DNA from 3 places in the Pseudoalteromonas sp. SANK 73390 genome. Region 3 is predicted to be linked to each of the others. Evidence: predicted binding sites of a transcription regulator. Region 3 holds the regulator's gene; each other region holds the start of a gene.
The links. The regulator FliA, encoded in region 3, starts transcription of late flagellar genes. The targets are predictions, from matches to a motif close to CTAAAGNTNNNNNNNNNNNNGCCGATA.
Positions count from the first base shown of each region.

Region 1: the regulator FliA is predicted to act here: its motif matches at 2,351-2,377, upstream of SANK73390_RS17025 (VC2046/SO_2500 family protein).
Region 2: the regulator FliA is predicted to act here: its motif matches at 2,931-2,957, upstream of SANK73390_RS08870 (DUF3530 family protein).

Region 1 is NZ_ARPN01000118.1:136,213-140,624, reverse strand. It holds gene SANK73390_RS17045 (HD domain-containing protein) at 1-448, shown strand, start outside; gene SANK73390_RS17040 (ion channel) at 461-1,441, opposite strand; gene SANK73390_RS17035 (M48 family metallopeptidase) at 1,534-2,211, shown strand; tRNA gene SANK73390_RS17030 (tRNA-Tyr) at 2,215-2,299, opposite strand; gene SANK73390_RS17025 (VC2046/SO_2500 family protein) at 2,412-2,933, shown strand; gene SANK73390_RS17020 (YchJ family protein) at 3,284-3,742, opposite strand; gene SANK73390_RS17015 (SulA-like leucine-rich domain-containing protein) at 3,755-4,192, opposite strand; gene SANK73390_RS17010 (tetratricopeptide repeat protein) at 4,361-4,412, opposite strand, start outside.
Region 2 is NZ_ARPN01000056.1:69,984-74,395, forward strand. It holds gene SANK73390_RS08855 (aminoglycoside phosphotransferase family protein) at 1-527, shown strand, start outside; gene murU (N-acetylmuramate alpha-1-phosphate uridylyltransferase MurU) at 527-1,192, shown strand; gene djlA (co-chaperone DjlA) at 1,195-2,040, shown strand; gene SANK73390_RS08870 (DUF3530 family protein) at 2,042-2,899, opposite strand; gene SANK73390_RS08875 (DUF368 domain-containing protein) at 3,115-3,990, shown strand.
Region 3 is NZ_ARPN01000108.1:32,283-36,694, reverse strand. It holds gene SANK73390_RS13880 (MinD/ParA family ATP-binding protein) at 1-861, shown strand; gene flhF (flagellar biosynthesis protein FlhF) at 1-8, shown strand, start outside; gene SANK73390_RS13875 (RNA polymerase sigma factor FliA) at 888-1,598, shown strand; gene cheY (chemotaxis response regulator CheY) at 1,637-2,020, shown strand; gene SANK73390_RS13865 (protein phosphatase CheZ) at 2,041-2,823, shown strand; gene SANK73390_RS13860 (chemotaxis protein CheA) at 2,837-4,412, shown strand, end outside.

The DNA of each region.
Region 1 (4,412 bases), on a different contig from region 3:
GGCTAAAAATCACCCAGATCGTCCGCGGGCGTCAAAACTTGCAGCAGATAAAGCAATCGCGTTCCTGCGTTCAATCGATTATGATGAGTCAAAACTAGACGCTATTCATCATGCCATAGTTGCACATAGCTTTAGTGCGAATGTGATGCCTGAGACACTAGAGGCTAAGGTTGTACAAGATGCAGATAGAATGGATGCGCTAGGTGCGATAGGTGTGAGCCGCTGTATGAAAGTCGGTGGCGCAATCGCGAGACACTTATATCATCCAGATGACCCATTTTGCGAATTACGAGAAGCGGATGATATGCGCTATACGCTTGATCACTTTTTTGTAAAGTTATTACATATTGCAGAGCAAATGCAGACTGTTTCAGCACAAGCGGAGGCACGAAAGCGCACTGACTTTATGCGTACTTTTTTAGATCAGCTTAAGCAAGAAATAGAGTAAGTAAAATGTATCTTAACGCGTCATACGCTTAACAAAGACGACCACAAATAATGCCAACGAAAAACTACCCGTGAAAGCTTCAATGGCAGCGATAAATCGAGATACTCCTATGGGTGTTATATCTCCATATCCTAGCGTGGTAAAAGTAACGACACTAAAATAAAAACTATTAAGTAGGGCGCTGATGTTTTCGCTGATAGAGTTGGCTGCATTGAGTTGTAAGAGCTGATCTTCATATGAAACGCCAAATAAGAAGTAGAGTAATGCACATACAACAATCATTGCCAAACTAAATCGAATCACATTTTCTGGCTTCTCACCATAACCGCAAAGCAAGTTGATAAAGCTTGAAACCAATCTGCGCTGTGAATATTTTGGATACTGTTGATGGCGCATACGCAGTTCTTGATAGGTATACTTTCCGGCCATTTCAAATAAGCCTTGTTGCTCTGCGCCTTTTCTTAAGGAACGGTAAATCTCTTCTGATTGTAAAAATAAGTCGTTAGCATCGTTTATACGCTTTTCCTTCAAAGCTAAGAGACCTTGTTGCTCCTGAAGCAATTTATCTCCAAGATACAGGTTGTCAATCCGAGTGCTACTTAATTTAAGACCAAGTAAGTTGGTGTCCTCTAAGTGACAGCAATGCAGATTCGCTTCTCTAAGATCTGCTTTCATTAATGAAGCACTACGAAACGTATTATTGAATAAATGTGCCCCTCTTAAATTCGCACGATAAAAATTACCATACGACAGGTCATAGCCGTTATTATCACCAAATTTTACTAAATTGAGCCCCTCAAGGTTGGCGCGTTTGAGTTCTAGGCCTTGTAATAAACCGCCTCGCTTGGCATAGCGTTCAAGCTTTTGCGTTAACTCCAAACCACTTTTGTCAAACTTTGAGTCATGCCAAAAACACAACCCTGAACCCATATCAATTTCCTTACAATGCTGGCCATCGGGTGATTTATACTGACAACATGGTTTATCACTCATAAGTATCTGATCTTTTTTGTCTATATATTTTATTAGATTAGCAGCTAATTTAAGGGGTAGAATGGCCTTAGTGCAATTATTTTTAGATTAAGATGTTTGAATATCAATTAAAACTCAGTAAAAGACGCCGCACCGTTGCGTTAAAAGTGACAGATAATGGAGTTCAGGTATATGCGCCATATGGTGTGTGTGAAAGTGGCATTGACCGCTGGCTAAGAAGTAAAAAGCTATGGGTTACACAACAGCAGGAAATACTTGCACAAGGTGTACAGCAGCAAGTGCCATGGGTCAGTGGCAAAGTACTTATCTTTGGTCATGAATACGACTTTGTTTGTAATTCACAAGTGACTTCACGGGTAGACCATCAACAGAAACGTGTAACTGTGCGTAAGGTTGCGCATTCAACAATTAAATCAATTCGTACAGCGCTTATTAAACTATTAAATGTAGAGCTGGAGCAGTATGTCGACAGTCGTTTACATAGTCTGAGTGTACAAATGGACTCACCAATAAGGAGTGTTAGGTTTAGAGAGTACAAAAGTCGCTGGGGGAGTTGCTCAAGCCAGTATGCACTTACGTTCAATGTACTGTTGGCTGGTGCGCCTAAGCGAATGATAGATTATGTACTTATTCATGAACTGGCGCATTGTCATGTACTGGCACATAATCGCGCGTTTTGGTCAATTGTAGCAAAGTATGATAAAGATTATAAAATTGCTACAAATTGGTTTAAAAATGAAGGTAAACAATTATTTATTAGCAAAACCTAAGAATGGTGGAGGGAGCTGGATTCGAACCAGCGAAGGCAGTGCCGTCAGATTTACAGTCTGATCCCTTTGGCCGCTCGGGAACCCCTCCTAAACAACGGCGCTGATAATATCAAAGTTTCTTATTAAGTAAAGAAAAGGACTAAAGAAATTTAAAAAAATGCCGATAAAGGTATAGATTTGTAATTAATTGGTGAAACTCTATGCAACTTGGTGTGATATTAACCAGAGAAGATCAGCTCGGTAGCGCATTGTCTGTGAGTGTGGCAGAACATCGCAGAGCCGATTTTGCTATGTTATTGTCGATGTTGTCGCAAGACGCGCTAGATTTTAGCCAGTTTAATTTACCTCAAACGCAACTAAACGAAGCAGACTTATCTGAGTCCGCACTCAAAAAAGAATTACAGATTGGGCCACAGCAAGCTTTAGCGCCTGAGCAGTTTGATATGTTAATTGGGCAAAACAATGCTAAGTTGCTTGAAAAAGGTAGCTTAACCACTTTAAAGTTAAAGCAGTATTTAGCACCAGAGCCAATGACAATCCGTGATGATAAAGCGCACATTCCATTTGCTATTATCGATAATTGCGACTTGCCAGTGAGAAAGCGGTTGGAGGCAATGAAAAGCGGTAGCATTCAAGCGGATAGACCTGCAATGAATGCTGCGGGTTTTTATGATCAACTTGCAGGTGGGCAAATGCAAAGTGCTTTGCAACTAACCGCTTAATTAGGGTGTGTATATTTTTCGTGTGTTTTTACAGCAGTGAGTTTATGGTTTAGGCAAGATAGGGGATGCCCCGAGTAAACGACGTCGCAAACTGTGTTAAAAATGACTTATGTAGAATGACTACATACCGGAATTGTTGCCTTGCTACTAAGTCATTTATCTATCGCAATATCTGAGCATTTATTTAATGCAATTGGTATAAATCGTCAGCTTGGCTGCACGATGAGTTCAACCAAAGCCAGCCTCGACTTTGTTCTTTGCAACTGACATGAGCCATTATGCTGTATTGCTCATTTCGCGTATCGAAAGTCTTTGATTTAAAAAACTTATACTTCGAAGATAAACAGCCTCTAGTTGCTATGGCATTTTTTAAATTTTTTACCGCTACCACAAGGGCAGTCATCGTTTCTACTTATCTTTTTTTCAGGAGTAGGGTAAATGGTGCCATTAAGATATTTCCACTGCTCAGACTCTTTGATAAAAAAAGATTTTTCATGAAGCATACATGATTTATTATCAGCGATATAAACAGCTTTAAATTCAACGTAGCTACCTTCTTGTGTATCTTCAGTAGCTAATATTTCGAGTTTAATAAACTCAACAGCATCAGCAAAAGCTAAAATATCTTCAATACTATGATTATGTTGCTCACTTTGAGCATAGCTATTTCTTATATATTGAGCATTTTTAGTGCAATAAGCACTATAACGAGAGCGCATAAGTTGCTCTGCGGTTGTTGGATGTTGCGACTTTTCAATGAATGGCCCGCAACATTGTTTAAATGGGGAATCACTTGGGCAATGGCACATGGTGTATATAAATTAAGATATCAATTCGGGTATTGTACATGTTTCTTGTTGCTTGGCTTTAGAAAAACAAAAGATATCTGTGTTTGAGTTAGGTAAGTGCATATTCTCAAGTTCAGAAGGGCCGAGTATGTCAACCCATGTGATTACCGCAGCAAAGTTACCATTATTTAGCGCAGATGTGAGTACATAATTTAAATCAACAATATGCTTTCGTCTTATCACCAATAATTTGCTGGCATCTACAGAGTAGCTATCCATCATGCTTTTGCTGGGGATATTGTCTGGAGCAATCAATAACGTCCAGCCCTTTTTTTGATTACGTTGATGTACAATTTTTAATAACTCTAAACTGGCACATATATCGTCCTCAATTTTTACATGATGATGGTTAGTTGCCGAAACTTGCGATAAACCGGAAGATACGCTCAAAACTGAACTTGTGTGTAACATAATCAACTCACTGGTGTTATATACAGTATTTATATACAGTAGTTTATACAGTTGTTGGATGCAAGGAAAAATTGTCAGTTTTTTATACAAACTTATTTACTTAAGCGCACATAGCAGCATAATAAAATAGTCATAGTATTGAAATTAATAACTTTTAGGGTGCTTGTATTAAGGCTGAATAAACGTGAGTTGATGTATTTGCTCGTACAATGTTGCAGCA
Region 2 (4,412 bases), on a different contig from region 3:
AATTACCTTCTAAGGCGTTCCAAGCAAGTAAGTCTTATTTAGTGAATGCGATATCGGCTCAGCCTCAAGTCACCATGCATCGCGATTTTCATAGTCGTAATATTATGCATACTAACACTGGTTGGGCTTTGATAGATTATCAAGATGCAGTGCAAGGACCGGTTACTTACGATGCGGTATCTTTACTGAGAGATTGTTATTTTAAATTGCCAAAAGAGGAATTTAATACGCTTCGTTTAAAAAGTTTTGAAATTTTAGGCGATGCTCAGCTTTTATCTGGTATGTCTTTTGAACAGTATTGTTATTATTTTGATATGACTGGAATGCAACGACATTTAAAAGCAGCAGGTATATTTTGTCGTTTATTGTTACGAGATGAAAAAGCTGGCTACTTAAAAGATATTATTCCAACCCTTAAATATATTGAAGATGTGGCAAAGTGTTACGAGTCATTTCAGTGGCTTGCAACTTGGTTGCGCCATGAGATAATACCAAAAGTAGAAGCTAAGCTAAGTTGCAACACATGATAAAAGCAATGATCCTTGCAGCAGGTCGCGGAAAGAGAATGATGCCCTTGACTGCTAACCTCCCAAAACCGATGTTAGAAGTTGCTGGACGGCCGTTAATTGAGTATCACATTCAACGTTTAAAGCGCGCGGGTATTGTTGATATTGTGATTAATCTTGCATGGCAAGGTGAAAAAATCAGAGAATATTTTGCAGATGGCTCACAATTTGGTGTAAATATTTGCTATACCAACGAGCCTGGAGGTGGACTAGAAACCGCTGGTGGGATTATCAATGCGATGGGTTTATTATGTGAATCACAGGATAAGTTCATTGTACTTAACGGCGACATATTTACCGATTATGATGTGAGTGCCTTAACGCAACTGGTGCTCAACCATGGTGAAGCGCATATTGTGTTGGTTGAAAACCCTGTTCATAATCCCGAAGGGGATTTTTGTTTAGCACATCAAGCAAGCAATCAGCAGCGTTATACTTTTTCAGGTATTGGTTTGTATCAAAAAGCATTTTTTAGTCCTCATGACGCAGGTTTTTTGCCATTAGGGCCGATATTAAGAGCAGGCTTAAATGAAGGCCGAGTGTCAACAGAACTGTATTTAGGGCAATGGAGTGACATTGGTACACCAGAGCGGTTGTTGGAAATAAACCAAAAGCAGGAGCAATAATAATGTGGGGCAAGCTGTTAGGTACTTGTTTTGGTTTTATGTTTGGCCGTTGGATTGGTGCAATATTAGGCTTTTGGCTGGGACATATGTTCGACAGAAGCTTAAAGCAAAACTTTGATAAAGTGGGCGGTTTTCAAGGCTTTTTTAGTGGTGATGATTTACATCAACGCCAAGCTTTGTTTTTTTCTAGCTGTTTTGCAGTAATGGGGCATATTGCTAAGTCTAATGGTCGAGTGAGCGAAGTACATATTCAAGCTGCGACAGCATTTATGGATGAAATGGGCTTACATGGGGAAAATCGACAAGAGGCACAAAGTGCATTTAGAGCTGGTAAAGAGTCAGAGTTTAAACTCAAAGAAGCGATTCAAGACTTTAAAGAAGTGTTTGCTCGGCGTTATGATTTATTGCAGTTATTTTTAGAAATCCAAATTCAAATGGCTTTTTCTGATGGGCATTTGGCAGCACAAGAAAAACAGCTACTACAGAAAGTGAGTCAATATTTAGGTATTTCAACGGCACATTTTCGTTTTATGTTGAAACGTTATCAAGCAGAGTTTAGCTTTCGTCAACAACAGCAACGTTTTCAACAAAGTCAGCAGCAATATTCCCAACAAAACAGGACTGTACAGCCTGATTCAACACTTTCAAAGACACAAGCGCTTGCCATGTTAGGCCTTTCTAATGATGCTAATGACAAAGATATAAAGCGTGCGTATCGTAAATTAATGGCACAACATCACCCTGATAAACTGGTCTCTCAGGGCTTGCCTGAGCATATGATGGAAGTGGCGAAACGGAAAAGTCAGGATATTCAGTCCGCATATGAGTTTTTAAAAAAGGCGGGTTAATTTATAATTGCCTTAGGAAACCATCCAGCTCTTTGCGCAAACGCTGATGTTGCCTTGGCTCGGTACTAATACCAAAGAGCTCGCGTTGTCGGTAATCGTACTTGTTATTTCGTTTAACCCATCGAATGCGTTGCTTTGCGTTGTCTAAAATCGACTGAGTATCTTGTGAGTAAATAATATCGAGTAACGGCGGGCTAACCAACGAAAGTACAGCGGGTAAATGCTTGTTTCTTTTTGTGTTAGGTAGCTGGGCGCTGACTGTAACAAACGCATCGATCCTGATATTGGGCAATGATGCAAGGTACTCGGAAAATACCCCAGCACTAACTCCGTGTGCAATGACCACTAGCTGTTCTTGGTCGGTCATTTGTAATTGATTATACAAAGCATCAAAGCTTGCAAGCAACTGCTCTTTATAATCATCTAACATCGGCTCTGACCATGGCCCCGGGTAATCCATTTCAGCTGTTTCTTCACTTTGTGTCGTGATTGGGTCGACTTGCAATAGATCTGCTTGCCAATTTAGGTGCGGAGTTTGAACAGCATAAGTATCAAAGCCATCATCAGTGAGTGCTTGCGAAAGGTAACTTAAACCATGCACAGATACAGGGCCTTGGCCCGCACCGGGTAGTATTACCACAATTCCTCGTTTGCTTGCACTCATATAGGGAGAAAATAAAGTCAGTACTTTGCCTTCTTCGGTCTCAAGCTCAATTAATTTATCAGGAAAATACTTAGCTAAGTCACGCTGCTCGATGGTAACGCTAGGCTCAGGCATGACAAATTGTGCAGAGGCTGCATCGCTGGTTCCACTAATAGTTAATACTAAAATGCATAAAAGGCATGTTACAAATGACATAGCGATACTATATAGATAAACAATAATCTTTTATCGGCAGCAAACAGGTTTTTTTAAGTAAAAAAACAACGACAACATAAATGTTAACGGTGTAGTGCTGTTTGATGTGATTATTTACGTTAAACTAGCGGCAAATTTAGACATGGAGTAAAAAAGTGACACGTCATTGTGATTCAAAACGGGACTATGTTTGGTTCTTCTTAAAAGGAGCAGGGATGGGCGCCGCAGATGTTGTACCAGGTGTTTCTGGTGGAACTATCGCATTTATAACAGGGATTTATACACGTTTCTTACATGCACTTAAAAGTTTTGATTTAGAGGCCTTAGGGATACTACAAAAAAGTGGCTTAAAAGCGTTTTGGATTCATGTTGATGGTGCTTTCTTATTAACGGTATTTGCGGGTTTGATTACAAGTGCAGTCTCGCTTGCTAAATTGATCACCTATTTACTTGCTAATCATCAACTCTTAGTATGGTCTTTTTTCTTTGGCCTGATTATCGCGTCATTTGTGCATGTTGCAAAACAAGTCACTCATTGGCGGTGGTCAACAGTGTTTAGTTGTATAGTTGGGGCTGTTGCTGCTTTTGCGATCACAACAATCGCGCCGACTGAAGCTCAGCCTCATTGGTGGATGTTTTTTATCTCAGGCATGATTGCTATATGTGCGATGATTTTGCCAGGCATCTCAGGAAGTTTTATTTTACTTTTGCTTGGCATGTATGGCCATGTACTTAGCGCGGTAACAGAAAAAGAGCTGTTGCTTGTTGGCCTATTTGTTATGGGCTGTGCGGTTGGGTTGATGATCTTCTCTCGGTTCTTATCTTGGTTGTTAGACAAGTACCAGCAGGTAACATTTTCATTACTAGCTGGTTTTTTACTCGGTTCTTTGAATCTACTTTGGCCTTGGAAAACAGTATTGTCGACTTATACCAATTCACATGGCTTAGAAAAGCCATTGTTACAGCAAAATGTGAGTCCGATAGAGTTTGCGTCTGTAACGGGCCTAGCACCACAAACAGGTACTTGTATTGCATTAGCAATTGCTGGTTTATTGCTAATTTTAGCTTTGGAAAAGCTCACGGCCAAATAACCTGTATGAATTAAACACCATTGAAACCAAAGAGGGATGATTGTCTTGGTTTTGATGGTGTATGCATTTTTTAAGTTTTTTCTATCTTGTTTTTACAATATTCATTCCTATCCTCCTTGTTAGTCTAATACCAAAGCATAATTTATTTTTTGTTTTTTCGCGAGAGCATATTAAGCAGATGATGTTTTCTTGCTATTAAGCATCAAAACTGGTGTGGTTTTGTGGTGCAGGTTTTTCTGTATCTGAGTAATGCCAATTTTATTAAAACATTGATCATTCTAGCGGGCTAAATGACCCATTAACTGTGTTAAAAATTCCGATATATAGCATAACTACATACCGGAATCCTTGCTTGGTTACTAAGTCATTTTTCTATTGCAATATCTGGTCATTTATTTAATGCAATAGGTATAAACCCTTTG
Region 3 (4,412 bases):
ATGATTAACACAGTATTAGATCAAGCAAGTGGCCTGCGTAAAATGAGTCAAAATAATAATCACGGTGTTAAAGTTATTGCGGTAACAGGTGGTAAAGGTGGGGTTGGCAAAACTAATGTCTCCTTAAATACTGCAATCGCACTGGGTCAGCAAGGAAATCGTGTCTTGGTATTGGATGCTGATTTGGGTTTGGCAAACTGTGATGTCATGTTAGGTCTTAGAGTTGAGAAAAATTTATCACATGTGCTTTCTGGTGAGTGTGAGCTAGATGAAATATTAGTCGAAGGACCTGCGGGAATTAAAATTGTGCCTGCTACGTCTGGGTCGCAAAGTATGGTGGAGCTAACACCAGCAGAACATGCAGGTCTTATTCGCGCATTTAGTGAGTTAAATACTGAATTTGATATACTTATCGTAGATACTGCAGCTGGCATTTCGGATATGGTGCTGAGCTTTTCTCGTGCAGCACAAGATGTGATGGTAGTCGTGTGTGATGAACCTACATCAATAACTGACGCTTATGCACTCATAAAGGTATTAAGCCGTGAGCATGGTGTTTATAAATTTAAAATTGTTGCAAATATGGTGCGAAGCTTGCGAGAAGGGCAAGAATTATTTGCTAAACTCTCAAAAGTAACGGATAGGTTTTTGGATGTAGCTTTGGAGCTTGTAGCAACAGTACCGTTCGATGAAAATATGCGTAAGTCGTCAAGGCGTCAAAAGACGATTGTTGAGTTGTTTCCCAATTCACCTGCAGCGGTCGCATTTAGAGGTCTTGCGAGTAAGGCTGTAAAGTGGCCAATACCGCATCAGCCATCGGGGCATTTAGAGTTTTTTATTGAACAATTAGTCAATGGTTAACTATGGCATCATCGGTGAGTAAAGCGATGGGGTATCAGACATCTGAACATTTACATAAAGTGGTGGAACGTCATGCATCACTGGTCAAAAAAGTTGCGTGTCATATGCTGGCGCGTCTACCTGCAAATATTCAATTAGATGATTTGATACAATCTGGCATGATAGGGCTAATTGAAGCAACTAAAAATTTTGATGCATCAAAAGGAGCCAGTTTTGAAACGTTTGCTGGTATTCGCATTCGAGGTGCAATGTTAGATGAGATCCGCAGAGGTGATTGGGCTCCTCGTTCAGTTCACCGTAAAAGTAGAATGGTTGCAGAAGCCATCGCAGAACTTGAATCTACACTCAATCGAGAGCCAAAAGATACGGAAATAGCTGAAAAACTTGATATTACGCTGGATGAGTACCATCATATCTTAAGTGATGTGAATAGCAGTAAAGTCATAGGTATTGAGGACTTAGGTGTAGATGAAGATGTTATTTCACCTGCAGACAACGATTTATCGCTAGACAAACCATTTAATAACGTTAAAAATGAACGTTTTAACGAGTCGTTAGTGGCAGCGATAAATGCTTTGCCAGAAAGAGACGCCCTAGTGTTGTCGCTTTATTACAACGATGAAATGAATTTAAAAGAGATCGGGCAAATACTAGATGTAAGTGAATCTCGTGTTAGCCAAATTCATGGGCAGGCAATGATAAGGCTAAGAGCCAAAATCAATGACTGGGTCAATTAGAGTAAAAATAATAGGTTCAAACCTCACTGGAGGATGTTTTGGATAAAAACATGAAAATTCTCGTGGTTGATGATTTTTCTACAATGAGGAGAATAATCAAAAATCTGCTTAGAGATTTAGGCTTTACCAATGTACAAGAAGCTGATGATGGCAGTACTGCGCTTCCAATGCTACAAAACCAAGAGTTTGATTTTGTAGTAACAGATTGGAATATGCCTGGCATGCAAGGTATCGATTTGCTACGAGCTATTAGAGCGGATGATAACCTTAAGCATATCCCAGTGTTAATGGTGACTGCGGAAGCTAAAAAAGAACAAATTGTGGCAGCTGCACAAGCTGGGGTTAACGGCTACATTGTTAAACCTTTTACTGCAGGAACACTAAAAACAAAGTTAGAAAAAGTGTTTGAACGTTTAGGCTAAGAACTAAGAAGGAGAGGCTAATGTCAACGCCTTCTGTGCCTCAGATCAGTCTTGAGCAGGCAAAACAGCTTGTTGCTTATCTAGAGCAAGGTGAACAAGAAAAAGCAGATCAATTAATTCTGGATGCTGCCAATAAAGAGCAATCTGAGTTATTTGCAGAGGTGGGTAAATTAACCCGCCAGCTGCATGAGTCACTAAAGAGCTTTGAACTCGACACGCGTCTTGCTGATTTGACGACTGATGCCCTTCCTGATGCAAAGCAACGTTTAAACTACGTTATGGAACTGACGGAAAACGCTGCTAATAAAACGATGGACGCTGTTGAAGCAAGCTTGCCGCTTGCACAACAGTTAGCAGATGATTTGTCTGATATAAAACCGACTTGGGATCGCCTAATGAGGCGTGACATACAACTTGGTGAGTTCAAGTCACTATGCCATGATTTAGACAATTTCATGCAAGGGTCACAAACGCGGACTGATGAACTGCAAAGTTTGATGACTAATGTGCTAATGGCTCAAGATTATCAAGATTTAACAGGACAAGTTATACGCAGAGTTATAGAGCTGGTAAGAGAAGTTGAAGATAGTCTCATAAATCTGTTAACCGTTTTTGGCACCTCTGATGAACTACCGAGTAAAAGTCAGCAAACTCAAAGCAAGGCCGTTTTACCAAATGAGATTGACGCTGACGTAAACGAGATTTCAGGGCCGGAAGGGCCCATTATTGATGCAGATACTCGAGATGATGTGGTATCAGGTCAAGATGAAGTTGATGATTTGCTATCAAGTTTAGGCTTCTAATAGGAGAGTATGCATGAGCTTTGAAGTCGATGAAGATATCCTACAAGACTTTCTCGTCGAAGCTGGAGAGATCCTTGAATTGTTGTCTGAGCAGCTTGTAGAGTTAGAAAATAACCCTGAAGACAAAGACCTTTTAAATGCGATTTTTAGAGGGTTTCATACAGTTAAAGGTGGCGCTGGCTTTTTAAGCATGACCGAGTTGGTTGATGCATGTCATGGTGCAGAAAATGTGTTTGATGTGTTGCGTCAAGGGCAGAGGAAAGTGACTTCAGAGCTAATGGACGTTATTCTCCAATCGCTTGACACCATCAATGAAATGTTCGCACATATACAAAACCGTGAAAAACCTGAGCCTGCAGACCCAGCTCTTCTTGAGACTCTTCACCAACTTAGTAAACCTCAATCTGAGGACGAAGTAATTGCTGTCGAATCACCTGCAGAGGATTCGACACATCACCCTGAAGAAGCAATCAGTGCAGACGATATTTTGTTTGATATGGATGCACAAAGCCCGGAAGCTGCGTCAGGCGAAGATGATAGTATTGATGAAATCACTGAAGATGAGTTTGAAAGCTTACTTGATGAACTGCACGGCAGTGGTAATGGGCCTGCAGTTGTAGAAGAGGATAAAGCGCCAAACGTTAGTGGTACGCAAAGTGGGGGGGATATCACGGATGATGAGTTCGATAATTTACTTGATGAATTACATGGGGTAGGGAGTTTTGGCTCAATTAGTAAAGATGAAAACTCAACGCCTACAACACCAGTACAAAAGCCAGCGGCTGGTCAACCATCAAATAGTATGGACGATGATGAAATTAATGATGATGAGTTTGAAGCATTATTAGATGAATTGCACGGAAAGGGAAGTGCACCTAGTTCAATTGAAGCAAGTGCACCTGCACCAGTTGAACAGCCTAAAGCAGTGCCAAAGCCAGTAGCAGCGCCAAAGCCAGCGACACCAGCGAAGCCACCTACTCCAGCACCAGCTACAAAAGCGCCTGCCCCTGAAACAAAAGCCCCTGTTGCTGCTAAGAAGCCACCAGCTCCTCAAGCAGAGACAACAGTTCGGGTAGATACCAAACGTCTAGACCAAATTATGAATATGGTTGGCGAGTTGGTTTTGGTTCGAAATAGACTAGTGAGCTTGGCTAACAACACTAATAGTGAAGCTATGGGTAAGGCAATCTCTAATCTTGATGTGGTTACTGCAGACTTGCAAGGTGCAGTTATGAAAACCCGCATGCAGCCGATTAAGAAAGTATTTGGTCGTTTCCCACGTGTAGTAAGAGATTTAGCTCGTAGCTTGAAAAAAGATATCAACCTTGTCTTAGAAGGTGAAGAAACCGATTTAGATAAGAACTTAGTTGAGGCTTTAGCTGATCCTTTAGTTCACTTGGTAAGAAACTCCGTAGATCACGGTATTGAAATGCCAGATGTACGAGAAGCCGCAAATAAAGTTCGCACTGGTACTGTGACTTTGGCGGCCTCACAAGAAGGTGACCATATCTTACTTACCATTCGTGATGATGGTGCTGGTATGGATCCTGAGAAGCTTAAAAAAATAGCAATCAATAAAGGCGTTATTG